2 linked regions of the Bombiscardovia apis genome follow. The protein of the gene in region 1 interacts with the protein of each later gene in a pairwise test. Links are inferred from orthologs where the notes say so. Each region holds a gene or a part of one and is shown on either strand. Other genes may lie near its edges. The genes, in order: rpe and eno.

Region 1 (14,558 bases):
GCTGATGGCACGTTGACACCTAGCATGAAGGTGGTGCGCCCCAAGGTTATCGACAAGTATGCAGACTTGATTGATCACGTCTTGTATGCCCCCAAGCCTAGCGGCCTCAAGCCTGCTGCCGGTGGGGTTAAGTTGCGGGTAAAGACTCCCGAGTCAGTTGCCCCATACTTAGACAAAGCCAAGTCGAGTGTCAGCGATTCTTTGGCTAGCGTCTCTGAAAAGTTGCGAGAGGCCAAGCTGAGTGATCAAGAGCGCGAGAATGACTCAACGCAAGACGACGATCAGCTAGACCAGACAGATGACAAGAGCGAAGGCAAGGAGTAAGCAGGCGTGGCGATTCGTCAAATACGTGTAGTTCCTGATCCAGTTTTACGAACCCCTTGTGATCCCGTTCGCGACATAACCCCAGCTGTGCGCCAACTCATTACCGACTTGTTGGAAACGGTTGACGATCCAGGCAGGGCTGGTTTGTCTGCAAATCAAATAGGAGTCAGCCTGCGAGCTTTTTCCTACAATATTGGTGGCAAACTCGGCTATGTGATTAACCCAGTGCTGGTCGAGACTTCCGGCGAGCAATACAGCGAAGAAGGGTGCTTGTCTGTACCTAACCAGTGGTATCCCACTCGTCGGGCCGAATATGCCAAGGTGCGAGGCATTAACTTAGAGGGTCAGGAGATTACCCTAGAAGGCAAGGGCCTTATGGGGCGCATGCTCCAGCATGAATGCGACCATTTGGATGGCCATGTGTACTTGGACCGTTTGGAAAAAGATGTACGTAAGCAGGCTATGCGGCAGTTGAGGGCACAGCACTAACAGTATCTTTAATAAGGTCCGCTCATTTTCTCGCAGCTCACTATCTATGCTGCAAGAAAATGAGCGGACCTTATGCTATTGTCATTCATGCATGCCATATATGTCTTTCGAGCTGTCACGGGTAAGAGAGGCGAGCAGTACCTAACTTAACCCGGCATGCAAATACGCGTCATGTCCGCGATGCTCTGTGTCGGTCGGCTTCACTTGAAGCTGTATGCAGGTGCACATGACCAGGCAATAACCGACAAGAAAGGTAAGTACTATGGCACAGATTACGATGAGCGAGATGCTGAAGGCTGGCGTCCACTTCGGTCACCAGACCCGCCGCTGGAACCCCAAGATGAAGCAATACATCTTGATGGAGCGCAACGGCATCCACATTATTGATCTGTTCAAGAGCCTCGGGATGATTGACCAGGCCTATGACTTCATCAAGCAGACGGTAGCCCACAACGGCACTATTCTCTTCGTTGGTACGAAGAAGCAGGCCCAGGAAGCTATCAAGACGCAGGCTACCCGTGTCAATATGCCCTACGTGTGCGAGCGTTGGTTGGGCGGTATGCTCACCAACTTCCAGACCGTGACCAAGCGCGTTGACCGTCTCAAAGAGCTCGAAGAGATGGACTTCTCCGATGTTCGCGGTTCCGGGTACACCAAGAAGGAGCTCCTGCTCCTGAGCCGTGAAAAGGACAAGTTGGAGCGTCAGCTTGGCGGTATTCGCAACATGAACCGCACCCCTTCGGCTCTGTTCGTGGTTGACATCAACAAAGAAGCTTTGGCAGTAGAAGAAGCACGCAAGTTGCAGATTCCTGTTATCGCCTTGGTTGATACCAACACCGATCCTGAGAAGGTTACCTATCCAATCCCAGCCAACGACGACGCTATTCGCGGCGTTGACCTGCTCACTAGCCTGATGGCTGATGCAGTGGCAGAAGGTCTGCTGGAGCGCTCCAACAAGGCTGTTAAGGCCGAGGAGACCGGCGACCAGCCGATGGCTGAGTGGGAGAAGGACCTCCTGGCTCAGAAGGACGAGAGCGCTTCCCAGAGCGGCGCTGAGTCCACTGAGGCTAGCAAGGAAGCAGCTCCTGCTGAACAGGCTCAGCAGAGCGAAGCCAAGTAAGGTTGAGATGTCTCTGGGGGCGGAAATCTCCGCCCCCAGTTGCTAATTAGAGGAGATAAGATGGCAACAATCACTGCTGCACTTATTAAGGAGCTGCGCGACCAGACCGGTGCCGGCATGATGGATGTAAAAAAGGCACTCACCGAGGCTGACGGCGACATCGAGCGCGCCAAGGAGATCATCCGTACCACTGGTATTCAGGCTGCTGGTGCCCGCGAGGGCCGTAAGGCTCAAGAAGGCCTCATCGCTTCTACTGTTGTAGAGGGTGGCGCTGGCCAGATTGGCTACGCCGTAGAGCTGAATTCCGAGACCGATTTCGTTGCTAAGACCCCTCAGTTCGTAGAGCTGGGCGAGGAAGTAGTAGCCGACGTTGCTAAGGCCGGTGCTACAACTGCTGAGGAAGCTGAGCAAGCTCAGTCTAAGGCTGGCACTGTGCACGAGACCGTCGAAGAAGCTGCTGCTCTCTTCCACGAGCACGTGAAGGTAGGCCAGTTCGCTAAGGTTGAAGGCCCTTGCGTAGAGGTGTACGCTCACCGCAAGTCCGTGGAGATGCCTCCGTCGATCGTTGCTGTTGTAGCAACTGATGAGGCTGGTGCTTCCGTAGCTCACGAGGCTGCTCTGCAGATTTCTGCTATGGGTCCCCAGTGGCTCAAGCGCGAAGATGTTCCTGCTGAGGTAGTCGAGTCCGAGCGTCGTGTGGCTACTGAAAAGTCACAAGCTGAGGGCAAGCCCGAGCAGATTATCCCCAAGATTGTGGAAGGCCGCATGAACGCTTTCTACAAGGAGAACGTCTTGCTCGAACAGCAGTACGTCAAGGATCCGTCCAAGACTGTAGGCGACCTCTTCAAGCAGGCTGGCGGCCAGATTCTGGCTTTCGCTCGTCTCGAGGTCGGCAAGGGCGAAGAGTAAATAACTACTTTTGCTCATAACTAGGGCCGCTTTTCCTGTACGGGGAAAGCGGCCCTAGTACGTTTTATGCGCAGGGCTTTCTTGTCTCAGTTCGAGGTTAGTCTGGTCTTTGGGTTGCTGTGAGTAGTAGCGCTTCCCGCCCTAGGTAAGAAAGGCATCTAATGACCTGCTCTGAGGTACGTGACGATCAACCTAATACACCGCGTAGAGTATTGCTGAAACTCTCAGGAGAAGCCTTTGGAGGCGGTGCTGTCGGTATTGATGTCAAGGTGGTCCAGCGTATTGCTCAAGAAATTGTAGTTGCCGTACAAAATGGTGTACAGGTGGCTATCGTGGTCGGCGGCGGTAATTTCTTCAGAGGAGCGGAGCTGAGCCAAGCTGGAATTGAGCGTTCTCGTGGCGATTACATGGGTATGTTGGGCACCGTTATGAACTGCCTAGCACTGCAAGACTTTCTCGAACAGGCTGGCCAAGCTACCCGCGTTCAAACTGCTATCACTATGGGCCAAGTAGCTGAGCCTTACATTCCATTGAAAGCCATTCGGCACTTGGAAAAGGGGAGAGTTGTTATTTTTGGCGCCGGCGCTGGTTTACCCTATTTTTCTACCGATACTGTTTCTATCCAGCGAGCACTAGAGATACACTGCGTAGAAGTCCTTATGGGTAAAAATGGTGTAGACGGTATTTACACCGCGGATCCGCGCAAAGATCCGCAGGCCTCTATGTTCACTCGCTTGAGCTACAACAGAGCCTTGGTCGACAATTTAGCTGTTATGGATGCTTCGGCTCTTTCTATGGCGAGAGACAACGCTATGCCCATCCGCGTGTTTGGACTTGAAGGCGCTGGAAACGTAACCCGTACCCTTCAGGGCGAAGAGTTAGGCACGGTGGTGTGCGCGCAAGAATCTGTTACCCGCTAAAGTCAGTAAAAGACAGTACATAAACGATAACAAGGAGTATTCTCATGGCAAGTGTAGTAGATCAAGCCAAAACGCAGATGGAAAAGACCTTAGAATCAACAAAGGAAAACTTTTCCGGTATTCGTACTGGTAGGGCTAACCCCTCATTTTTGAACGACATCGTAGTTGATTACTACGGCGCGCCAACCCCCATTAAGGCACTGGCTTCTATCTCAGTGCCGGAACCGCGTACTTTGGCTGTTACCCCCTTCGATATTTCTCAAGCGGCAGCAGTGGAAAAAGCGATTCGCGACTCAGACTTGGGGGTCAACCCCAGTCGTGACGGTAATGTCATTCGTGTCACTATGCCTGAGCTTACTGAGGAGCGGCGCAAGGATTACGTTAAACTCGCCAAGACCAAGGCTGAAGACGGTAAGGTGGCCCTGCGCAACATTCGTCGTAAGACTAAGGAAGGTATTGAGGCGAACGTCAAAGACGGCGAACTCAGCGAAGATGAGGGTGATCGTTTGCAGAAGGATTTGGATGCACTCACCAAACAAATGAGTACTCAAATTGACCAGTTGCTTGAGAGCAAACAAAAGGAAATTCTCGAAGTCTGATTTTGTCTTCACCCACGGGGTGTAACGCCGCAGATGATTACAGAGGAGACCATGAAGCAGCCGCAGCAAGACCAGACTAGTCCAACGCTTGATACCATCAACACACGCACCGGGCGTAACATGCCTCAGGCAATTGCTACTGGAGTTCTGCTGGTGGTGGTGATTTTGGGCTGCCTGTTGGTTAAACCTGATGCATTTATGCTGCTTATTGTCTGCTTTATGTCTCTGGGGTTGTGGGAGCTTAGGGTCGATTTTGCTACAGCAGGCTTAGATATTCCGATACTAGCTTTATGGGTGTGTTCGGCAGGCACAATATTGGCCATGTTTTATGGACGAGATCACGTGTTATGGATGGTAGCTGGTGTCTTCCTTACAGCTGTAATTGTTACTATCTGCGCGAGTTTCCAACATAGAGGCAGTAGACGGTTGGAACGCGCTGTAGCAAGCAAACTCAATTTTGCTGATAGTCTTCCCAACCAGAGTGAATCCGGCAGCATCACCGAGGGTAATCCTCCTGTAGTGCGTGTGAACAGCCGCTATGCTAATGTGTCTGTTTCCTTGCTGACGGTTGTGTACATCACTTTTTTGGCTAACTTGATAGTTTTGCCTACGACGTTTGGCGGTCATCCAGTTGCACACGGCCTTATTTCTGTGTTTTTGCCAGCGGTAAGCGATATTGGTGGGCTTGCTTTCGGAGCTTGGCTGGGTAAGCACAAGCTCTCACCTCGTATCTCTCCTAAAAAGTCAGTGGAAGGCCTTTTGGGTTCGATGGGTTTGTGCATCATTGCTGCTGGAGCTATTTTTGCTTGCACATATCCACGTCAGGAGTGGGCACAGATTTGGTGGGTGGCAGTGCTGCTCGGCGCTATGGTAGGAATTACCGGTACTTTTGGAGATTTATCAGCCTCGCTCATTAAACGAGATTTAGGTATTAAAGACATGGGGCACTTGTTGAAGGGCCACGGGGGAGTACTCGACAGAGTTGATTCCATCCTGATGTCAGCTCCCTTCATTGCAGGGCTTTTGTGGGTCACCGGTTTGTGAGACGCACACTAGCAAAAGTGAAAACACAATAACGTAATACCACCCACAGTTGCAGCAGAAAGAGAGCGCATGTCGGCAGCCGATCTTGTAGAACAACCAGAAACCGGGATCACTCCGGGAGTTGAAAAGGGTGGTTTCCGTGATGTTTTAGCACCTGATCATGCTCGCAGAGGCAAACCACCCCTGCACTTCGTTGATATGAGTCATGCTGAGCGCATCACCAGCGTTCAAGCCTTAGGTCTGCCTAAGTTCCGTGTACAGCAGTTGGCTAATCATTATTTCAACCACCTCAGCACTGATTCTCGTACCTACAGCGATTTCCCTGCTGCTAAGCGTGAAGAAGCTGCGCAACAATTTTTCCCTAACCTCATTACCGAGGTGACTCGTCAGGTAGCCGATAACGGCACTACGATAAAAACTTTATGGGAGCTCTTCGACGGGTCTCGTATTGAGTCGGTACTTATGCGTTACACGAAGCGTACCACTCTGTGCATTTCTAGTCAGGTTGGCTGTGGCATGGGTTGCCCCTTCTGCGCTACTGGGCAGCTCGGACTGACGAGAAACATGTCAACAGGCGAAATTCTGGAGCAGGTGCGCGCCGCTGCAGTCATGATGCGCGACGGGCAGGTGGCTGGTGGACCGGGAAGGCTTTCAAATGTGGTCTTCATGGGCATGGGTGAGCCGATGGGCAACTATAAGTCTGTCTTGGCGGCAGTGCGTCAGATGAGCGAGCTTCCTCCTGCCGGCTTTGGAATTTCTGCCCGAAGCATCACTATTTCCACTGTGGGAGTCGTTCCTGGTATCCGAAAGCTTACACAAGAGGGATTGCCGGTACGTCTGGCGGTCTCACTTCATGCTCCCAGCGACAAACTACGCGATGAACTGGTGCCTATGAACCGACGTTTCAATACCACTCAGGTGCTTGATGCAGCTCATGATTACTATTTGTCAAGTAAACGTAGAGTGAGTATTGAATATGCGCTCATGCGGGGTATCAATGACCAAGCTGAGCATGCCCAACTCCTAGCCAAGCGCCTCAATCATTATGGCGACAACTGGGTGCATGTGAACCCGATTCCGCTTAATCCCATTGAAGGATCTCGCTGGACGGCCTCAAAGCCCGAAGACGAGCAGCAATTCCTTGAGATTCTGCATCGAGCCGGTATCACCGCGACGCTGCGCGACACCCGCGGTTCCGACATTGATGGCGCCTGCGGTCAGCTGGCAGCGAAAATGACGAAGCAGGCTTAACGCGTTCGATGCGCGCAATCGTGTATTTGGCCGTATTATAGGAGCATGATGACCTACGCATACATACCCTCGCCACCGATTTCCACCTTCTCCATCGGTTCCTTCCCCATACACATCTACGCGCTCACGATGCTTGCAGCAATCGCCGTCGCAGCTTGGATGACTGCCGTGCGTTGGAAAAGGCAGGGGGGTAGTTACGAGCAAATTCTAGACATCACTATTTGCGCAGTGCCGGCGGGAATCATCGGAGCTAGGCTCTACCATGTTGCTACAACTCCTGAACGTTTCTTTGGGTCAAACGGCAATTTTTGGAACATTTTTAATCTGCGTCAAGGTGGCTTAGGTATTTGGGGCGCGGTACTTTTGGGTGGTCTTGCAGCATGGGCATGGTGCCGTCATAAGCATTACCCAGCAGCCATTCTCGGCGATGCTGTAGCCCCATCTTTACTCGTTGCTCAAGCAATTGGTCGCTTGGGAAATTGGTTTAATCAGGAGCTCTATGGTTCGCCCACTACCTTGCCTTGGGGGCTGAAACTCAACCAGACCGGTAGCGCACTTGGTGCCAAAGAGCAGTGCTACGATGGAGCAACTTGCCCAACGGGCACCCTTTTCCACCCAACTTTTTTGTATGAGATGATTTGGAATCTTATTGGTGCGGCTCTCCTAATTTGGCTGGGACGAAAGACAATCAACAAGCTCAAAGCTGGGTCGCTCTTTACTATATATATCATGTGGTACACAGCTGGTCGCACCTGGATTGAAGCCCTACGTATCGATTTCGCCCACGAGTTCTTGGGTGTGCGTATTAACGTGTGGGTTTCTATTATTGTCTTCCTTGTGGGAGCCTTCGCTTTTATCTTGGTCAACCGTTACGGCAAGAGCATTACCCTCCTATCCGAAAAGTTACGAACGATTACCGAACTCGAGCAGCGTCAGTCCGTCTCGCAGACCTCATAGAATGGAAGTTATGAATATTCAGATAGCACCAAGTATCCTGTCAGCCGACTTCGCCAACCTTGAGCGCGACCTGAACGCTATTTCCAGCGCAGACATGGTCCACGTTGACGTTATGGATCATCACTTTGTACCCAACCTTACCTTGGGCGAGCCTATCGTTAAGCGTATTTGCGAGGTGACTGATCTTCCGGTTGACGTCCATCTGATGATTGAAGATCCCGACCGCTGGGCGCCTGAATTCGCGAAGCTAGGTGTAGATTCGGTCACCTTCCACATGGGTGCCACACATGCCCCTGTACGCTTGGCCAGGCAGCTACGCGATATGGGTGTCAAGGCATCCTTTGCCGTGCGCCCTGCCGAGTCAGTAGAGCCTCTGTTCGACATTCTTGACGAGTTCGACATGGTGCTGGTCATGACGGTGGAGCCTGGCTTTGGCGGGCAAAAATTCCTTGATAACCAAATGGGTAAAGTACGCCGTCTGCGCGACCAAATCACAGCCCGTGGTCTAAATACGCGCATCCAGGTCGACGGTGGTGTCAGTGCCCAAACGGCTCACATCGTGGCCGAGGCTGGCGCAGATGTACTCGTCGCTGGATCTGCAGTGTATGGCGCAGATAATCCCAACCAGGCCATAGATGACATCCGTCAAGCTGCACAAGCAGCCTTCCGCGCTTAATCTGGCTGGTGAAGACGATGTTAAACCGACCACTTGCGAGACTGTTATGACTCACCCCATCATTGAGAGGTTTTCTCGCAGCAAGTACTCGCCTGACCCGCGAGATGTGATTTGGACAGTGCCCAATGTCATTTCCTTGCTGCGTATCCTCTCAATTCCGGTGATTGCCTATCTCGTGGCGCGTCGGCATTTGATTATTGCCTTAGTTGTCTTGCTTATTTCAGCGATTTCTGACGGCGTAGACGGCATTATCGCACGCAGATTCAACCAAGTCTCTAAGCTGGGGCAGATACTCGACCCTATAGCCGACCGCCTGCTCATTTTGAGCAGTGTGCTAGCACTCAGCATTGCTAATATTCTTCCTTGGTGGCTCTTGGTCTTGGTTGGCTTACGTGATGTACTAATGGGTATCTTGGTGCTGTGTCTAGCCCAGCATGACTACGGACCGCTTCCCGTACACTTCGCTGGTAAAACTGGCACAGCTGTTCTTATGCTGGCGATTCCTGCTCTTATTCTGGCTGATGCTTGGCATTCGCCCTTCTTCCAGGTACTCCACTTGATTGCTTTAGGAGCTGTAATTTGGGGAGTGGGCTTGTACTGGCTAGCCGGGTGCTTCTATGCTCAGCAAGGCATCGCGCTCATGAGGCAGGATGCCCGCCAATGAGTGAATCCAGTCCGCAGCCAGGTTCGTTCCCCGTTCCGGTGGAGCGCGCTCTGATACATCGGCGGGCTGTCTTTTCAGAACATACTGCGGGTTTGGGCAGCCACTATGCTAAAGACGAGAATGAACAGGTGCATTCTTCTGGCCGCCGTAGACAGGTATACGACGAGTCCTTGCGACTAATCGACGACCTTACGAATCGTCCAGTTGATCCCCTCTTCGAAGATGCTAGACTGATTCCTCACAGCCAGCGTTCGGCTCTTGCTGTTTGGACCAACCGTATCATTGTCTTTGTAATCTGCGTGGCTGTGGGGCTAGGCGTGGCATCAATTGTTCAGGTCCTCCACAAAGATCCACGGCAGAAGGTGCGTGAAAAGCTGATTGCGCAAATACAGACCACCAATCAGCGCTCAGACAGTTTACAAGGTCAAGTCAGTCAACTCCACGGAGAGATTGACCGGCTCACCGACCAAGTTGGTGCCAATACTGCCGGGAAAAATGCCTCTGACAACGACATTTTGAACGGCACGGTGGCCGTCCACGGACCCGGTATCAAGCTTACGATAACCAACCCAATTGTGAGCAAAGAAAGCAAAGATAAGAGCGAGCAATCTCGGGTAATTACTGACTCCGACTTGCAATGGTTTACGACTCAGCTGTGGTCAGCGGGTGCTGAAGCTATATCGATCAATGGAAAACGTATTGGTACTCAGACTTCAATTCGGCTGGCAGGGCAAACTGTTCTTGTAGGGACAGACTCGGTTCAAAGCCCTTATCAGATTGAAGCAATTGGAGACAGACAGCGCTTGAGCGATCATTTTGCCCAAGCTGATCAGCGCGATTATCTCAAGCAGTTGCGCGGAGTCAACATCACCTTGCAGATTTCATCTGCCAAAGATATTACACTGAAAGCAGCGGGGAATTCAGATTTATCGTATGCGAAGAGGAGCAAGTAGGCATGGCGGCTATATTAGGGCTAATCGTTGGGGTTATCGCCGGCATTTTTCTCCAACCAGATATTCCGGTTGCTCTTCAGCCTTATCTACCAATCATGGTTGTCGCAGCTTTAGACGCGCTCTTGGGGGCTGCTCGTTCCTATTTTGAACGCTCATTTTCCGATCGCGTCTTTGTGATTTCTTTTTTCTCTAACGTCATTACTGCCACCCTTCTGGTTTTCTTAGGCAATCAGCTGGGTGTGGGGTCCCAGCTTTCAACGGCCGTGATCGTGGTCTTGGGCATCCGAATATTCTCAAACGTGTCCTCTCTGCGACGATTCATCTTTAAGGGCTGATGCCAATGCCTTGGATTAAGAAGTTACACACTGATGCCGGTGATGAGCCGGTTCGCATTCCTCCGAAGGCCAAAGGTCGCATTCACGGTGGGGGAGATGACACTACTACCGGCTCATTCCCTGTAGTTCGGCGTAAGCCCGGACATGTGCTGGACGCACGTTTTAGCAGGGTTAAGGTGCTCACCAGCTTGTTGGTTGCTTTCTTGACAGCTTTGCTGGGCTTTGGCTATATGGTGCAGGTCAACAATACCAAGTCCTCCTACGAAGGTTTGAGCGAGGAAGAACTGGTACGCTTACTTGATGAAACTAGCACTCAGGTAGATAAGCTCGAAGAGCGTAAAAGTCAGCTGAGTCAGCAGCTCAGTTCCATTAAATCTTCTGCTGATAAACAACAGGAGGCTGCGCGTATTGCCCAGCAGAATGAGCAGAGTTCAGGGATTTTAGCAGGCCATTTGCCAGCCAAGGGCAAGGGTGTCACTATTACTATCGATGAAAGCGGCGATAGAATTGACGCTGCTACCATGTTCACAGTTATCGAAGAGCTGAGAAACGCCGGAGCAGAGGTGATTGCCTGCAACGATGTTCGTGTAGTGACATCAACCTATGTTAAAGATACGAAACAAGGTATTGACTTAGACGGAAGTAAGCTTCATTCTCCCTACGAATTCAACGCAATCGGAGACCCGGATGCCCTCCAGAATGCAGTACAAATCGCCGGGGGAGTGGGTTCTCGAATCAAGGTTCAATTCCACGCTTCTGTATCAGTTCAGCAGTCAAACAGTGTCAAAATTGACCAGATTCGTCTTCCTCAGCACTATCAGTACGCACAGACTGTAGAATAGGGCTTATGACAGAACCGATTCCTACCGCAGGTGAAACGACCATCATTGGCATGCCTGCTTTGCATATACCTGTAACTGCTACTGGAGATCGCCCACTGACGCAAGACGATTTGGACACTATCTCAGGACTGGCGCCAGGAACAGCGCTTCTCATTTCAACTAGGGGAGCGGTTTCTGGCTCTCGCTACTTGCTTGACGAAGATGAAGTCAGCGTGGGCAGGGATCCACAAGCGGACATCTTGCTTGATGATTCGACTGTGTCTCGCACACACGCGCTTTTTACCCGCCAAGGTGAGAACTATAGTGTGCGGGATTCGGGAAGTCTAAATGGTACTTATGTCAATCGACAGCGTGTAGACGAAGCTGATTTGCACAACGGTGACGAGATTATGATAGGGAAGTTCCGGTTAGTGTATTTCAACAGCTCAGCCTTGGCCCAAGTCTCTTCAGAATAAACATTGTTGTAATTTCTCTGTTGTCATTTGTAGTCGTTTGACGAGGATTGTCGAGCCCAAAGCCTGACATACTGGAATAGTCGTACACTGAGTACTAGAACGAACATAACAGAGCAAGTTAGACACAGAAGGGAACACGTCGATGGCTCTATCAAGCTCTCAAGACCTGCATTCGTCATTGTCAGCCTTGGGGCAGGCTGCGCAAGACAAGAACTCACAATACGCAGTTCAAGGACAGCTATTCTCCATGTCGGGAGATGAAAAGGTCACTAGGGGATACCGCGGTTCGGTAGCCTCTGAAGTTGCTGGTATCACATACCGACAGCTCGATTATTGGGCTCGCAAACAGATCATGGAGCCGTCCATCACACAATCACACGGCTCTGGTTCACGGCGTCTGTATTCTTTTAAAGACATCGTTATTTTGGCTGTATTAAAGCATCTGCTAGATATCGGCGTAAACCTGCCTAATGCTACTGCGGCAGTTGATTTCTTGACGCAGAAGTCGGTTGCACAGTTGGAAACTGTGACTATCGTGTGCGATGGCGACCAGGTGATTGACTGTCAGAGTTCTGATCAGCTCTTTGAAATTATGACTTCGGGCAAGGCTGTTTTTGCTATGGCGGTGGCCAGCATTTGGCAGCAGGTCCAGATGGATTTGGCTGAGGAAGATTACGTGGATCTCGACGAAGAGTCTGAGTTCTGGGGTAAGCTGCGTCGACCGCTGGAGGAGATGGCGATTGAGCGCCTGCGTCAGCGTATTGAGCGTCAGCAGGTTGAACACCGTGAGTTTGCATCAATGCACTTCGCATAAGCATTTGGTTGAGCACAAAAGCGCACACGCATCTTGCGGTGCGCTTTTGCATATCTGGCGTAAGATTGTGCCGAGCTCATGTGTACAGGATTGATGGGGGTGGTGTTGTGCGCCAGACAAGGAATAGGGCTGCGCTTTGAATTAAAAGTAATTTGACATAACGTACATTATCGGCGTTTGTGGGTGTGGGAGAACTGCGAGACAATCTTGTAAAGTGACGTTCTTGGCTCAGACTACAGAAAAGCCACGATACAGAAAAGCCACGGTACTGAAGCTGTACAACTGTATCGTGGCTTATCGTGACCGCCGAGGTCTTACTACTTAAAGTAACACTGAACGGTATCAGACAATGCGCTGACCTGATCGATTACATGATAGCAACCGTGTTCAGATAGTTCTTTATCTTCTGCATAGCCCCAGCCGCAGCCTAAACAATCTAAACCGAGCGCTCGAGCTCCGTCAGCGTCCGTCCAGCGGTCGCCGACCATCAGAGCCCGATCTCCAGCTTGTGTATCGAATTCAAGCTGGTCAAAGCCATACTGGATGACCTGGTCTTTGTTGCTGCGGGATGAATCTCGACTGGCGCCGAAAATATCATCTACCAAGGATGCGATGCCGAAATGTTCGCACACAGGTACTGCTTGGTATTCCGGCTTGCAGGTTGCGATAGATAAGCGATAACCCGCCTCCCTCAATGTTCTCAGCTGTTCTGGTATGCCTTCGTAGACAGTACAGCACAGCCGTCCTGGCACCATTTGCCCTGGATGATTAGGATCGTCAAAGGCTGCAATATCGTTGTAATACTTGCGATAAATGTCAATACCAGGCTGAATGAGTGTTTCATCTACGCCATTGATTCGTAAAGATTCTGCTATGGAAGGTCCAATAAAGCGGTGTAAAGCAGCTTCCGAAGGCACAGTAAGATTCAGCTCTTCAAAAATCTTGCGCACACAGGCCAAAATACCCGGGTCCGAAGCTGTCAAGGTACCATCTAAATCGAGTAGAACAATCTTTCGACCTGTAGGATTCATAATTTGGGCTATTACCTTACTCGTAGTCTGGGAACCAACCCTCGCGGTGCATCTTCAAACGCTTGTCTAAGACGACTTTGAGGTCTTCTTCGCTGCGACGCTCCATCAGCATGTCCCAATGGGTACGCGTTGGCTTACCGGCGTGGGCTTGCTCAATTTCTTCTTCATCTTCACCTTCACGCACGGCAATCTGACCGCAGCGGCACTCCCATTCGTCTGGAACTTCTGCACCGTCTGCGAGTGGCAGAATGGTACGGTGGCCGTTCGGGCAGATATAAGCTACCTCCCGGCGAGGAGCAAAATCGACGTTCTCATCGGACTCCAGTGATTTTGCGCCAATACTCATACCGCGAAGACTGCGTTCAGCCATACTTCCTCCATGTCAACATCGTGCATCATGCAACTACTTCCAAGCTACAGAACAGCTAGGACCTTGATATTATTCCCAAGCATTATTTCAGTCTACGCCCGTATAAGCCACAATACCGCGATTAATTAAATCTACAGCCTGTCGTGCGCGTTGGGCAAGTTCTTTCGAATCATTGTCCAGATACGGTTCAATCTGGCCAATCTGGCGCAAAACATCAGTCAACCGTTTGGCATTGCGCACGAAGTCACCAGCGGTTAAATCCGTACCTGCCAAAACACGCGCTAGACTCTCTCCCCCCGCCCACTCGTACATGATCTCAGCCAAGCCGAAATCGAGTTCCGGTAATTCTCTAGAGAGTCCGGCCTCCTCGCAAGCTAAAGCCACATTTTTCCAGATACCTTGCATATCTTCCGTGGCCACTGCCATACCGTCTGCTGGTCTGCCGGGATAGGTGGCTGTTCGGGCGCTCACCCCTCCCCTACGCGACTCGTAAACCAATCCTGAGACGACTCCGCACAGCTCTTTCGGTTCCAAATGATCGAGGACGCCACTGCGCAAAGTTTGGGCCAATACCAAGTCTTGCTCGCTATAGATGCGGCGCAACAGTTGGCCGTTCTGCGTCAGGCGGTAGTCGTTGGTCCAGCTGAAATTGTCTTCTGTCCCAATGTGGTTTTCCACCTGTCGTAGATAACCTAAGCGTAGCAAAATCTGGCATATCCTATCGAACTGCCGGGCAACTGATCCAGTACGTGAAGCATACCTATCTTGGGCGAGTTCCAATTCATGTCGCTCACGAATCCACCTG
Region 2 (14,493 bases), 210 kb from region 1 along the record:
GTCGGCGTGTCGCGCCATGTTTCGGCCAGCGCTTCTAGGCAATGCTTGTCTAAGGGCTTTGAATCGTCGTGAAGAAGCCATAGGGCCCGTACGCTCTGAGGCAGATGGGCGTAACCCAAAGCCTTGCGAACAGCGTCGCCGAAGGAGGAGGCACCGTGGGCGCGAACTATTTCGACATCAACATAGCGTAGGGTCTGTGGGCGGCCGGCAATGGGCTCGAGATGAATGCGAGATGATAAAGGCTCGCTGGTGGCCCCCGAACAGTCTGCAATCACAATGACTGCCGGTAGCAGCTGCTGAGCCAAAACCGCGCTCAAGGTCTGCGGCAAGTAGGTCATGTCAGCCTGGGCGGTAATGACGGCAGCCACCGACGAGTCCACCTCTTGCCGGGTCGACTGGGGTCGCGCAGCTATAGCGCCGGCGAGGACCTGTTGAACGTCAGTAACTATTGAAGTGGACGAATTCATAGAATCCAGTCTACGCAAGACCCTACCGTACGAAACTCTGTACTCGTTTCTTGCACATTTTTCACATTCGCGCCCTTAGCCCACAAAGCACCTTGCAGGACTAGGGTTTTAGCGACTTTTCTAGGAGGCTCAGCCCTCTGAAAGACGCCAAATGAGGCACTTTTACCAGTCAAAATCAGCAAACTGGATACCGCAGGACTTACAATTAGCTGATGTATAAGCGCTGAAGGCATCCATGTTTGGGCCTGTTCGTCTTCGCGCACAGCAACGGTGAACTCTACTGGAGTGGTCAGGAAGGCGCAAACGTGACCTCACACAAGAAAGACAGCCACGGTGTACCCAACATTAGAGGCAAAGCGAGCATGGGCCCACGTCACTCGCTCGGCTTTAAGGTGTCTCACCGTGTGCGTAATGGCGTGCTCATCAGCATCTGCGCTGTATTAGCTTTCGCCTCTTCCTTTGCAGCAGCAGCCGTTATCGAAACAATGGGCAGCCTACATAAAGTTCCTAAAATTCCACTTGTTCCCGGCAACAAAACCACTGACCCGGAAGATATTTACAAAGGGAAAACTCTTAATATTTTGGTATTAGGCCAAGATACGAGAGAAGGTGCCGCAAATGCCGCTATTGGTGGCGGAGATTTAGAAGATGCCGGCAACCATCAGTCGGATACAGCAATCGTGGCGCAAATTTCAGCAGACCGTAGCTACATTAATATGGTTCCCATCCCTCGAGATTCTATGGTGAATGCTCCTGCCTGTGTAACCAGCAAGGGCACCACGATTCCCGCCCGCCCGTATGTCATGTTTAATTCCATCTTTGCTACCGGCTACCAAGAAGGCGGCGACATCGCCTCTGCTGCCTCCTGCTCCTTAACTGCGGTCAATGCTTTAACCGGCTTGGATATTCAGCAGTTTGTCGTCGCCGATTTTAACGGTATGAAAGATATGATTGATGCCTTAGGCGGTGTCGACATATGCATTCCTGTCAATACTAAAGACGACTACACCGGTCTTGATCTCCACAAAGGCTTGCAGCATCTCGATGGCACCAACGCCACCCAATACGCCCGCATGCGCCACGGCACCGGTACTGACGGCTCGGATATTATGCGTACCACCCGCCAGCAGTATTTGATTAAAACTTTAATGAATCAAGCCCAACACAATAATATCTATTCCAACTTCGGAAGCATGTATCAGCTGGCTAAAACCTCGTTAAATGCTTTGCAATTCTCAGAAGATTTAGGCAGCATTACAACCCTGTATGGTTTAGCGGATTCTTTGAAGAGTATAAATTCTTCCCACATTTATTCGCGTACGCTCCCGGTTAAGCCCGATCCGCTCAATCCGCTAGCCCGCGTGGTCTGGGCTTCGGAAGCTCAAGACGTGTGGGATACACTCAAGGCCGAAAAGCCGTTAACTGATGAGCATATATATAAGGACCATTCCCCCGACAACAGCACATCAGCTAACCAATCAACAACGCCCGATGCGAATAGCGAAGACGCAGCTGCTGTCTCGCCTAGCGCCTCTCAACCGGAAGCAGATCCCAAGACCGGTCTTATACACCAAGGCGATCAGCTCATTGATCCGGTTACTGGTGGCACCGTTGACCCCGAGGATGGCACAATTCGCGATGCCAACACTGGGCAATACATCGGTATTGCAGATCGTTACCTTTCCACTACTGTATGTGCTGTTCCTGCACAGAAATAGTTGGAGATACTCCGGCGCATCAGACGAATATGTAAGTCTGATGCTAGGAGAATACGGGGAAACAGAGAAAGAGGATAGAAGCTGATGAGTGAGCGAGAGCGGGGCAAAGAGCCCAATCAGAAGCCGCCCTCCTTCCTACCCACCGGAAGCTCACAGCGCAGCAAGAGAGGCACCTCCCCTGCACCATCCTCAAGCGAGCACAGCAGTCCAAGAAGTAGTCGGACTCATTCCAATTCGCAGGCCCAGCCTTCGCGTACACTGCCCAGCTTTTCGCCCGATTCGGGCAAGCATGCCAGCCAACCTGCCCAGGTTCCATCTCAGCCCCGGCGCTCTTCCGGACGGCCTCAGATAGCACCTGCGCAAGCGGCACGAGTGCAGCAGCCAGCCCGACGCTCTAGCGGCTCCTCTCGCCAAGCAGCTCCTAGCCGACCAGCGCACCAGGCAGCCCTTTATAACTCAGGGCAGCGTCCGCAATCGATAGCAGCGGTTCGCAAGCCGCATAAGCATAGGGCCCGCAAGATAGTGGCTGCAGTTTTGGTCTTGATTTTGGCTGTAGGTGCTTTTAGCGCGGTGAGCACTTGGTCTTGGATTGACAAGCAGCTCCAGCACAAAGATATGCTGACCGACATGGCTTCGGGCACTGCTACCAGCTGGCTTATTCTTGGATCAGACGAGCGCGACGGCACAGAAGGTACCGGCACCTATGACGATGCTCCAGGATTCCGCACCGACACCATTTTAGTACTGACCAAGCCCCGCCACGGCGCAGCCTCGCTTATTTCCATTCCCCGTGACTCCTTGGTAACGGTCAACGGCGAGGGAATGAAGATTAACGCCGCAGCAAATTTGGGCGGATACAGGGCACTGACCAGCCAAGTGGAAGCTATTACTGGACACAAAATCGACCATGCCGTACTTATTCGCTTTGGCGGTCTAGAAGGTGTTGTCAATGCTCTTGGAGGCGTGAACTTGTGCTACGACCAGACGGTCGACGATCCTTATTCCGGTTTGAATTGGACCGCCGGCTGCCATGATGCCGACGGTGGCACTGCTTTGGCCTTCTCCCGTATGCGCTATGCCGACCCCAAGGGCGATTTCGGCCGAGCCGAACGCCAACGCAAGGTGATTGCCGCCATTGCTCAAAAGGCAGCTTCTCCCAAGAGTCTCGTCAATCCTTCGCATGTTTCAAATCTGGCCAAAGCATCGCTAGGAGCGGTTATTGTAGACGAAAGCACCAATCCTTGGATTCTTGCCCGCATGGTGCTCGCCTTCCGCGATGCCTCTGGCGAAAAAGGCGTGAACGGTTCCGTGTATTGGACCGATCCAGACTACTACCCCGGCGGCTTGGGCTCTACTGTCTTACTCGACGCTAAGCGCAACTTGGACCTCTTTACCCAGCTCAACGACGGTACCCACGAAACCGGTACCGTGGGGGGCATGTAGCACAAGCGTTTTCCCGCAATTCTAGGCCTTGTTCACATTCGACCACATTGCCTCTGCTGGTTGGTATTCATCAATCGTTTAGCCCACAATAAGGCTTATGACACGTACCCCACAGACCTCTACCGCCTCTTCAGGTCAACAAACCAATACTAGCCAAGTTCAAGAGCGGGTGCGAGTACGCTTGGCCCGTCTCACGATGTTTGCGCAGACTAGTCCTATTCTCGCTCAAGTCGGCATGATTGTATTAATGGGCGCTCAAGGTAATTGGCTCTACGCTGCACTATTGGCTCCCAGCGTTTTGGCGGCCGCTGCTATGAGTCTGGTACAAATACTCAACCAACGCCAGGAGACAGGCAATGGCGGAACTCGTACAGGCACTCCCCGGACTTTGCACTCACCCTTACCCCATGAGGCACAAGAAGATGAAGCTCTGCTTGCACAACTCGGCGAACTGCCGGTCAGCGATGTAGAAAGTTTGCTTGCTGCTTCTCAAGTAGTGCCCCAGGGTGGTGCTCTGTGGCAGGGCATCGTAGGAGAATGGCTGAAGCAAGACAGTCAAGCGCACAATGGAGGGGACGATCCTGACCGGTACAGTGTAAAGCTAGGTAGCGCTTCGGAAGGCAGTTTCGAACTTGACCTTCCCCGCCAGGGCCCCCACGCGCTTGTGGCGGGCACAACTGGTTCAGGTAAATCGGTGCTACTACAAGATTGGTGCTTGGCTCTTGCAGGTAAACTACCTCCGAGCGCTATCAACTTCATTTTCTTAGATTTTAAGGGCGGATCAGCCTTTAGCCAGTTAAGCAGGCTACCCCATACCGTAGGTTCAGTTTCGGATTTGAACCTTGAGGCGGCGGCGCGGGCTATCGATGGCATTGAGCGCGAACTCAAACGCCGGGAGCAACTAGTGGCAAACGAGGGAGTTTCTAGCACAGCCGACTTGCCTTGCCCACCCGCTCGCTTGATGGTGGTTATCGACGAATTCCAAGCCTTGCGACAACAACTTCCGGACTATATGGATCATTTGGTGCAGCTAGCTTCGCTGGGCCGCTCCTTGGGCATGAATCTTGTGGCATGCACGCAAAATCCCATGGGCCAGGTTAGTACGCAGATGAAGGCCAATATGAATTTGAGCATTAGCTTACGGGTGCGAGACAGTTTGCAATCCAAGGAACTCTTGGGAACATCCTGCGCAGCCCAGATAAGCCCTCATACGCCAGGAGTTGGCTTGTATAGCGACGGGGACCAGCTCAAGGCTTTCCGCTGCGCCTATTGCGCAAATCCTGATGCGCTCGTTGAACACATTTGTATCGCTGCCCACTTTAGTGCGATAGAACCAGCCACAGCCCTCTTTACCCCTGCATTGCCGAAAGTCTTGTCTGCCAGTTGTCGAGACAGCCTCTCATCGCTCATCACTTGGAAGAATGGCAACCCTTGCTTGGTCTTAGGATTAGCCGATGATGGAGTCCGCCTCGAACCATGCTGCCTGCCTCTGCACGGTAACATCGCTATTATCGGTGCTGCGGGACGAGGCAAAACGACACTTTTACAGCTTATGTGCGCACAACTTGCTGGGTTGGCTGCGCAAACCAGTTTACATCAGGCCTTACATCTGACCTATAGTGACTGTACTGGGCGCACGGCCGAGCATCGGCAAATACGAGTACCTCCCCGACGAGAGCCGGCTGGTATCGGGAAAGCCCGGGTGGCGAGGCAGAAAGCCTTGGCCCCTCCCCTAGCACCTCGCTCGATTTGGCTGCTAGACGGCGCAGATGACCTGATGGACCCCTTCAACCAAGACCCGCTGGCAACACGTTTGCAAGAGGCCGTGGCCGATCCTGCGCGCACGGTCTTAGTGAGTCTTGAATCTACACGGTACTTGCGCCAGCCTGAACGCTTTCCAACCCAGATTATCTTCCCCAGCGGCCAACGGGCCGACGATCTCATGGCAGGCATTCCTAGCCCTCTTGTACAGCGTTTAGACAGTAATGTTGCTTCTATCGCCGGTCGTGCTGTGCTCATTAAGCAGGGTAAATCTCAGTTGATCCAGTGCTCTCAGACTAATTTTTCCCTAAAGTCTTGAAAAGTTGCGCTAATCGTGGTTCCCTATAATAAGTGAATGAACTGAAGTACCAGTAAAACTGGCGGAAGGTAGGGGTTACATCAGCATGAGCAGCGCATTTGATTGGCGAGCCAAGGCAGCGTGCCGAGACAAGGATCCGGAGCTGTTCTTCCCAGTAGGTAATACTGGAGCAGCGTACCAGCAGATTGAAGAGGCCAAGGCCGTCTGCCGTACCTGCGAAGTTATCGATGCATGTTTGAAGTGTGCTCTGGACACCAACCAAGATTACGGCGTGTGGGGTGGCCTGAGTGAAGATGAGCGTAGGGCTTTGAAGCGTAGAGCCATGCGTGCCCGCCGCACGCAGGCTATGCAACAGGTTTAAGCAAAGTAGAAGTGCTCGCTATTAGCACTCATATACAAATTCAAGCAGGAGGGAGGGCCGGTTTACATCGGCCCTCCCTCCTGCTTATCTCCTTAGCGACTTTTCTCGCTAGCTTTTTGAGCTACGCGGAGCCGAATATTGATGACCACACGAGTGCCACCATCACGCCGCGGCCCCCAACGCACAGTGCCACCGAAATCGTTGGTCACAAAAGTGCTAATAATCTGCGTACCCAAACCAGAGCCAGACGTGCGTGCCACACCTGCCCTAGATTCGCTGTCGTAACCGTTACCATCATCTTCAACAACCACATTTAGGTTGTCTCCCCCGCGGCCCACAGAGATGGTTATATGCCCCTCCTTGCGCCCCTCAAAGCCATGCTCGACTGCATTGTTGATAAGCTCAGTCAAAACAAGCGAGAGCGGGGTTGCATCTTGGGCAGGCATCATACCGAACTTGCCGATATAAGAAATCGAAATTTTCTGGTCAGCAGTCGTAGCCAAATCCACGCTCAACTTGAGAAGGTTGGCGATGACTTTGTCGAAATCGACAATCTCATCTGCCGTTTGGCTCAATCCCTCGTGTACAACCGCTATCGTCTGCACACGGCGTTGAGCTTCCTCAAGTTCTTTGCGCACCTCGGGCTGCTTGGTCCGCCGACTCTGCAACCGTAGCAGGGCTGACACCGTCTGTAAGTTATTCTTCACCCGGTGATGAATCTCAGATATAGTGGCATCCTTGGTTTGCAGTTCCTTCTCACGCCGACGCAGCTCAGTTACATCGCGGCACAAGACAATGCCGCCGATGCGTCCATCTTTGCCATACAGCGGCAATGAGCGCATAGATACTGCCGAGCGATTAACCACTAATTCAGAATCAACAGCTGCCTTGCCGGTGAGTACCAAGGGCAATGAATCAGGCAGGGGGTCATTCTGACGGATAAGTGAGGTACCAATCTCACTTAAGTACTGGCCTGGCATAGTCTCGACAGAACCAAGACGTCTAAAACACGAAATGGCATTGGGCGAAGCATAACGCACAATACCACCCGCAGTGAGGACGATAAAACCGTCGGCCACGCGAGCGTTATGCCGCTGATTCATCACCGAATCCGAATAGGGGAACTGCCCCCGGGTGACCATTTCAAAAAGAGCCTTACCTGCGTTGATGCTCTCACTCTCATAACGGCCGTTCGACTCCCTAGTCGCCATATTGGTTTCCCTCGCCACTAGCCCCAAGGTCTTACCCTGATGGCGGATGGGCGCATATACATCGCACACCGTGGCCTTGCCTACCGTTCGCATCTTATTGGAGCGTAAGACAGTCTTAGCCTCCATAGCAGTATCAAGCTCGGCTTGGCGGTCCTCAGGGATTAGATCGCCCACAACATCTTCGGTGCGCAGAGACATAACCGTAGAAGGCCGGCATTGTTCAGCCACCACATAGCGACCATCTTCACGCTTGAGCAGGAGCAGCAAGTCAGCAAAACTTAAATCTGCGATGACCTGCCAATCGGCCACCAGCAAATGAAGCCACTCACGGTCGTTCTCGTTAAAGTCAGAAAAAGAAGTGAGTATCTCAGAAAAATCAGCCATAGTTATATCATAGCCGAGTCAGCGCCACAACACAGCTTGCGCTCGGGGAAAAGCGAGCTGAATACGCACACCACTAGAGACAAGAACAGACAGGATAAGGCCCTAGCGATAGACTAAAGGAATAAAAGGAGTTACAGCACGCTTCTACGATCAAGGTAGTCCGATAAGGAGCATCATGTCGCAAGAGCCTAACGAGTCGGTAGACCCACTTGTAGCAGCCAAACGAGAGCAACGCAGGCAAGAACTTTTATCTGCCCGCGAGCAGGCGCAAATTGCTCGAGAGATGCATTTGAAAGCCAAGGCGGCAGCTGTGCGCACCAAGGCCCAGGCCCGGTCCACACGTATAGTCGAGAAAGCAGAACTCAAAGCTGCAAAAATCGAGGGCTTGCCCGTTGAAGAGCTTGAGCGCAAGGTGCGTCTCGACGTTCACGGACGCCCAAAGCCCATGCTGCGCGGTTGGATTCACGCCGTAGCCACTCCCCTAGCCCTAGCTTCTGGTATCGTCCTTATCTGCATTAGCCCTGGAGCCGGCCTCAAGTGGGCATGCGCCGTATTTATGGTCTGCTCGCTAGCGCTCTTCGGCAATTCCGCCCTCTACCACTTGGGCGACTGGTCGCCACGGGTTACCGACGTGCTTCGGCGCTTAGACCATGTCAATATTTTTCTTCTGATTGCCGGTACATATACTCCTATTTCATTTGCCCTTGACCCCTTCTGGCGACGCATTATTCTAATAGGCATATGGTCGGCAACTGTCGTCGTCATGTTTATACACGTGATTTGGATTTCAGCACCCCGCTGGCTCTACACTTCCGTCTACGTCATCTTTGGTGTGGCAGGAGTGGGTTTCCTCGACCTTTTCTGGAAGTCACCGTCAGCAGGACCGGCGGTTGTGTGGCTGCTCATCGCTGGCGGAGTGTGTTATATTGCTGGAGCCGTAGTCTACGCTCTTCGCAAGCCCGATCCTTGGCCGCGAATTTTCGGATTCCACGAAATCTTCCACTGCGGAACCGTTGCAGGATACGCCTGCCATGTCGTCGCTATCTACTTGGTGGTCTGCCACCTAATGTAAACCCGGCAGATGAACAGCTAAGAGGCCGGTGTTCCACCTGTAACAGGTGAAGCCGCCGGCCTCTTATGTATATCCGCACCTATTGTAGAGGCTGCGAATCCTTAATCGTTACGGCAATTTCTTTACCGTTCGGGGTCTTATAGGAGACTGAGTCGCCCTTCTTGTGACCCATAATTGCGGCACCAATGGGAGACTCGGGGCTAATAACCTCGTAGTCCGTTGCCACGGCGATATCGCGTGATCCCAACACGTATGCCATCTCGTTGCCAGCTAAATCGAGAGTCACGATAGAGCCGTTGCCAACCGTTCCGGCCTTGGGGGCCTTCAAAATCTTAGCATTGCGCAGCTTCACAATGAGCTCGTTGATACGGCCCTCGTTCTTACCTTGCTCCTCGCGAGCGGCCTGGTAGCCACCATTTTCGCTCAAATCACCTTCTGCGCGAGCCGCAGCTATACGCTCGGTAATCTCATCACGATACTCACCTTGGCGATGTTTCAACTCATCTTCAAGCTTGTCGTATGCTTCTTGTGTGAGCAGAATCGTCTTTTCCTCTGCCATCACATCCTCCTTGTACCTTCACGAGTCTGCAAGTATTTCCCAACCACACTCGCTATCTTCTTGGATTGCTTTCATCTGCCGCTAGTCTTACCACATGTCGACCTACGAATAACTCCAATAGGCTGAACTATAGCAGGTCTAACTGCAAGTTGTACATATAAGAAAGCGCCGGATCCGACCGGCGCAAGTCAGTCAGAGCGTCAACGCGTCGATATGATGTCGACAACGAAGACGAGCGTGTCGTCTCCCCCAATACCTGCCTGAGGCACGCCACGAGAGCCATAGCCATACTCCGGAGGAATCGAAACCAAGAGTCGTGAACCCACATTGTGACCTGGTACACTCTGGTCCCAGCCTTTAATAACTTGGCCTACACCGATGGCAAAGCTTGCTGGCTGATGGCGGTCGAAAGACGAATCGAAAGGAGCTTCGCCACCCCAGACCACGCCGTGATAGTTCACAGTAACGGTGTCTCCCTTACGAACCAGAGGCCCGTCGCCTTCTACAAGCTCTTGCACACGCAAACCCTGAGGAGCAGCGCCCTCGAATTCGATGGTTGGATAAGCACCAAAGGCAGCATTGACCTTAGGCATGCTTTGTTCTGTCATATCATCCTCCGAGCTCTTGGGCCAAACGCTAGTTGTGGACTCAGAAACTATTTTAGCAATTACGTGTATTCTTACCGCTTACACGCACACAAGGTGCGCCTCAGCGCTGAGTGCCCCGGGTGGGAATCGAACCCACACGCCTGTTACAGCGGCGGATTTTAAGTCCGCTGCGTCTACCGTTCCGCCACCGGGGCCAACTAGTCAACTAGCTACGGGATTACTATACCCCACTGCCCGGAATTTATTAAGATTGGTGTCCCAATAAGTGTCGCCCAAGGTCGAGCACTATGCCGTCTAGCAGCCCATGTTCACTGGCAACATAGGAAGAGCTCAAGCCCGGAGCTTCCTGCCGTAGGCGCTCCAATAAGCGGTTCCACACCAATGCTCCCCCGCCAATCACATCAATACGACCAGGATGGATGGTCTTAAGTTCAGAGCGTTCTTGCCTGCTCATAGCCCACACTCGCCGGTTAGCCTCTTGAGCATCGCTCACGCGCACCTGAGCACCGTCGACCACATCCCTATCGTAAGAATCGAGTCCCAAGGCCAGCGCACTCATCGTCGTAACAGTACCAGACACGCCAATCAGCGTTTGGACCTTCTGCACAGGGACTGCCTGGAAAGCTTGGTCAATGTTGCGGTCGATATCAATAAGAGCTTGGTTAATCTGCTCTTGGGTTGGGGGATCACTCAGCAGGTGGCGCTCACTCATCCGCACCGAACCGATGTCCATCGAATAGCCGGCCTGCGCTTGGTCAATAGGCTCAGCGCGCCCATCTCCGCCGACCACCAGCTCGGTTGAGCCGCCTCCCAAATCCACAACCAAGTAGGGAGGATTGGGCATCGCAGCGGCCTGACGCTTGGCTTCTAAAACGCTCACCGCTCCCAAAAAGCTCAACTGCGCTTCTTGGTTTCCAGAAATGACCTCAGGTCGAACGCCCAAAATGCTCTCGATCTCATCTTCAAATTCGTCCTTATTGCTGGCGTCGCGGCTGGCGGAAGTTGCTACAAAACGCAAGGCCTCTACTTGGTATTCTTTCAAGATGTCTGCGAACTCATGGGCTGCAGCATAGGTGCGATCCAAGGCGGCTTGGCTGAAGCGGTGCTCCCGGTCGACTCCTTCCCCCAAGCGCACCACACGCATGGTCCGCGGGCACAGCGGATGCAAACCGCTCTCGTCGACTTGGGCCAGCATCAAACGAATAGAGTTGGTTCCACAATCTATTCCTGCAACCGTTACAGCATCCATCAACGTACGAAATCCTTTCCTCACCACAATTCACTCAGCATGCACACCATAGAGCAGCCTGATCGCAAGCGGTTCGCAGCGCACCCCTTCTGCACGCAGCCTCACCGCCTATGCTTATGACCGGATCAAGGGCCAAGGTTGGGCGCAACGGCAAACTTGCGGATCAAACTGATCACGGACCGCAGCTAAAGCCTGGTCACCAATGGGATTGACTCCCGGGCCCATGACTAGTGACTGGGCACTAAGCGCGTGTAGGCACTTGACCCGGTTGGGCATGCCACCGGCCGTAATGCCCTCGATATGGCTCTCGTCGTCGCCTAATCGCAGGGCAAGAGCATGGCGGAAAGCCAAGTAAGTGTGATGGGCACGCAGATAAGCTTGCTGGAGCTCTTCGCTGCTGGCTAGCTCCTCGTTCATCTGGTTCATGAGACCATCAGCTTCAAGGCGAGAGATGGCTTTTACTGCTTCCAGTGAAGTTAGATAGCAGCTCGTAGGGAAGGGCACTCCCTTGGGCAACATAGGGCGAGTTATAACCGCTAAAGGGTTACCGCAAACGCAACGGGCACCCACCGCCACGATGCCACGCGGATAGCGGCCCAGCTGAGCTTGTACAACGTCAATGTCTTCTTCACTAGCTTGGTGTTCAAACGTTCGATTGATTAGCTCATCGATACGGGTTGGCGGCAGTGCCATCTGCGGCTCTTGGCTGTCTGTTCTCATAGTCTACTCCCCCGAATGGTCTTGATTCTTGCTAGTACGAAGAGATTCTTGCTGTCCACTTCCTTGACCGCTGCTAGACTCCTGAGGCGTTTTCGTATTGGCCGGAGTGTCGGCACGACTAAGTGAATAGGCCATTTCTCGATACCAAGGCAGAGGCGCGTGGGCTTGACTGTGCTCATTGGCACTCTTGCGCTGGGCTGAAGAGGGCTGCTCCCCAGTCACCGCCTCGGGATGCAGCACGCGAATGGCTTGCTCACCTGGAAAGACGAAACCTAGACGGTCTCGGGCCTGAGCTGTAACGTAAGCATTGTCATCCCAGCGAGCGATGTCGTTTTCTAAATCGCGCTTTTGGGATATGAGTGCCGCCTGCTGATTTTTAAGACCATTGAGCTCAGAAAGATTGACAGCATAGGTGTGAAAGGTTGAGACCAGCTGAATAGCTCCAATAAAGACGATAATCAGGGAAATACACAAGGATATGGGCCCCTGACTACGCCGGCGCGACTGGCTCTTGGAGTCCTTAGGCTGCGAAGAACCCTTGCTTGGTGCATTGCGCCGCGAATGCGGAAGACTTGCTCTGGTCATACTCATAAAAATACCCGTGGCAGCCGACTCGACATGCCACGGGCGTAGAAAGTGAGAATCGGTCAGACTCAGTCACCCGAGTCTGACCAGTCCCGACTTACTTCATATACTGCTTGCAGGCCTTGAAAGCGCTGTAACCTGCGTACTGAGCGGTGGAGCCAAGCTCTTCCTCAATCTCCAGCAAGCGGTTGTACTTTGCAACACGCTCGCCACGTGCAGGAGCACCAGTCTTAATCTGTCCGGTGTTCTTAGCAACTGCCAAGTCAGAGATGGTGGTGTCAGGGGTTTCACCGGAACGGTGAGAAACCATGGAGGTGAAGCCATTCTTGGTGGCCAGCTCGATGGCGTCCAGAGTCTCGGTAACGGTACCGATCTGGTTGAGCTTTACCAGCAGAGAGTTGGCAGCCTTGAGCTCAATGCCCTTGGCCAAACGCTTGGGGTTGGTTACCAAGAGGTCGTCGCCCACGAACTGGAGCTGATCGCCCATGGCAGCAGTAATCTTCTGCCAAGCAGACCAATCTTCTTCAGAGAAAGGATCCTCGATGGAGACCAGCGGATACTTGGAGACGAGCTCCTGGTAGTAGTCCAGCATGTAGTCGGCATCGCGGTCTTCGCCGTCGAAGTGGTACTTGTTGGATTCCTTGTTGTAAAACTCGGAGGAGGCTACGTCAAGGGAAACACCAATCTGCTTGCCGGGCTCATAGCCAGCGGCGGAAATGGCATCCATGATGTACTTGAGGGAGTCCTCGTTGGACTTCATCTTGGGAGCGAAACCGCCCTCGTCGCCCAGACCGGTGTTGAAGCCGTCCTTCTTCAAGACAGACTTCAGGGTGTGGTAGACCTCGACGCCTGCGCGCAGAGCCTCATGGTAGGAATCGAATCCGTAAGGAGAAATCATGTACTCCTGGATATCGGTGGCGAAATCAGCATGAGCACCACCGTTCATGATGTTCATGTTAGGAACGGGCAGAATGTGTCCGTTGGTGCCGCCGATGTAACGGTAAAGCGGAAGCTCTGCAGACATGGAAGCTGCATAGAGAGCAGCCAAGGAAACACCGAGAATGGCGTTGGCGCCCAGCTTACCCTTGTTGGGGGTGCCGTCGAGCTCAATCATCGTGTCGTCGAGGCTACGCTGATCGCTGGCATCCATTCCAATGACATTGGGGGCGATAATCTCGTTAACGGCCTTTACCGCGTCGAGTACACCCTTGCCCTGGTAACGGTTCTTGTCGCCATCGCGACGCTCCCAAGCCTCGGCTTCGCCGGTGGAGGCACCAGAAGGCACCAGGCCGCGGCCTTCAGCACCATCTTCAGTCTGCAGAATGACCTCTACAGTTGGGTTTCCACGGGAATCAAGAATTTCGCGTGCATACACGCTTTCAATTGCTGCCACAACTTCTCCTTACGGTTACAACTTGTGTTGTGCTAACACCCTCAAGACTAGTGCCTTTGTTGGACTAAGGACGCTCCCATAATGTGAGCGCTCACACTTGCTCTATTGACTACTTTTTCGGCTGGTGTTGCCAAGCCAAATCGTCCAAGAGCTCGTCGGTCCAAGCCAAAATCTCTGCCGAATCCATAGGCTTAGCTCCTAGACTGCCCGCGAAGGGCGCAGGAATCTGGAGGGTCTGCGTAACTGGATGGTAGCGCGAACCCTTATAGATCCTGCCAATCCTCGTCTGGAGAGACTCGGGCATGTCAATCTTGCTGATGCGCACCCGGCTGGACTGGCCGTTAATCTCGGAAATACCCAGCGCTCGGGCCTTGGCTCGCAGGCGGGCCACCGAGAAGAGCGTTTCAAACTCGGCAGGCGGTGTGCCGTACCGGTCCGCAAGCTCCTCGTACAGCTCCTGCAAGTCCTGCTCACCGCGGGCTGTGGCCAACTTCCGATAGGCTTCCAACCGCAGCTTATCGGAATCGATATAGTCAACGGGTATGGAAGCCTCCACCGGCAAGTCAATCGAGACTGAAACCGGCTCCTTGCGTTCGGGCTCTTTATAAGCCTCAACGGCCTGAGAAACCATGCGTACGTAGAG

What was found.
Region 2: the proteins of rpe (region 1) and eno interact in binary tests that used the Escherichia coli proteins (3 or more experiments, as listed by UniProt). The link is inferred for Bombiscardovia apis from one-to-one orthologs.

Annotation. Positions count from the first base shown.
Region 1 is NZ_AP026800.1:952,877-967,434, forward strand. What follows is about bases 6,601-9,456. They hold rpe (ribulose-phosphate 3-epimerase), read left to right. Parts: upstream 6,601-7,623; coding sequence 7,624-8,289; downstream 8,290-9,456. Other genes in these bases: rlmN (dual-specificity RNA methyltransferase RlmN), read left to right, coding at 6,601-6,656; lgt (prolipoprotein diacylglyceryl transferase), read left to right, coding at 6,705-7,613; R8377_RS03695 (CDP-alcohol phosphatidyltransferase family protein), read left to right, coding at 8,336-8,953; R8377_RS03700 (DUF881 domain-containing protein), read left to right, coding at 8,950-9,456. Outside these bases: R8377_RS03645 (AMP-dependent synthetase/ligase), read left to right, coding at 1-324; def (peptide deformylase), read left to right, coding at 331-813; rpsB (30S ribosomal protein S2), read left to right, coding at 1,076-1,933; tsf (translation elongation factor Ts), read left to right, coding at 1,994-2,842; pyrH (UMP kinase), read left to right, coding at 3,004-3,762; frr (ribosome recycling factor), read left to right, coding at 3,807-4,361; R8377_RS03675 (phosphatidate cytidylyltransferase), read left to right, coding at 4,395-5,405; more of rlmN, read left to right, coding at 5,475-6,600; more of R8377_RS03700, read left to right, coding at 9,457-9,906; R8377_RS03705 (small basic family protein), read left to right, coding at 9,909-10,241; R8377_RS03710 (DUF881 domain-containing protein), read left to right, coding at 10,247-11,083; R8377_RS03715 (FHA domain-containing protein), read left to right, coding at 11,089-11,538; R8377_RS03720 (MerR family transcriptional regulator), read left to right, coding at 11,681-12,352; R8377_RS03725 (HAD hydrolase-like protein), read right to left, coding at 12,670-13,383; R8377_RS03730 (RNA polymerase-binding protein RbpA), read right to left, coding at 13,400-13,753; R8377_RS03735 (DEAD/DEAH box helicase), read right to left, coding at 13,841-14,558. UniProt on the Escherichia coli protein: Catalyzes the reversible epimerization of D-ribulose 5-phosphate to D-xylulose 5-phosphate.
Region 2 is NZ_AP026800.1:751,012-765,504, reverse strand. The notes cover bases 11,703-14,493. They hold eno (phosphopyruvate hydratase), read right to left. Parts: upstream 13,851-14,493; coding sequence 12,555-13,850; downstream 11,703-12,554. Other genes in these bases: mfd (transcription-repair coupling factor), read right to left, coding at 13,960-14,493; R8377_RS02810 (FtsB family cell division protein), read right to left, coding at 11,876-12,463; R8377_RS02815 (DUF501 domain-containing protein), read right to left, coding at 11,703-11,845. Also shown: R8377_RS02870 (glycosyltransferase family 2 protein), read right to left, coding at 1-467; R8377_RS02865 (LCP family protein), read left to right, coding at 830-2,185; R8377_RS02860 (LCP family protein), read left to right, coding at 2,270-3,628; R8377_RS02855 (FtsK/SpoIIIE domain-containing protein), read left to right, coding at 3,726-5,708; R8377_RS02850 (WhiB family transcriptional regulator), read left to right, coding at 5,794-6,069; R8377_RS02845 (sensor histidine kinase), read right to left, coding at 6,162-7,664; PAQR family membrane homeostasis protein TrhA, read left to right, coding at 7,840-8,736; R8377_RS02835 (GreA/GreB family elongation factor), read right to left, coding at 8,816-9,295; R8377_RS02830 (FKBP-type peptidyl-prolyl cis-trans isomerase), read right to left, coding at 9,496-9,903; R8377_RS02820 (Ppx/GppA phosphatase family protein), read right to left, coding at 10,148-11,152; more of R8377_RS02815, read right to left, coding at 11,267-11,702. UniProt on the Escherichia coli protein: Catalyzes the reversible conversion of 2-phosphoglycerate (2-PG) into phosphoenolpyruvate (PEP). It is essential for the degradation of carbohydrates via glycolysis.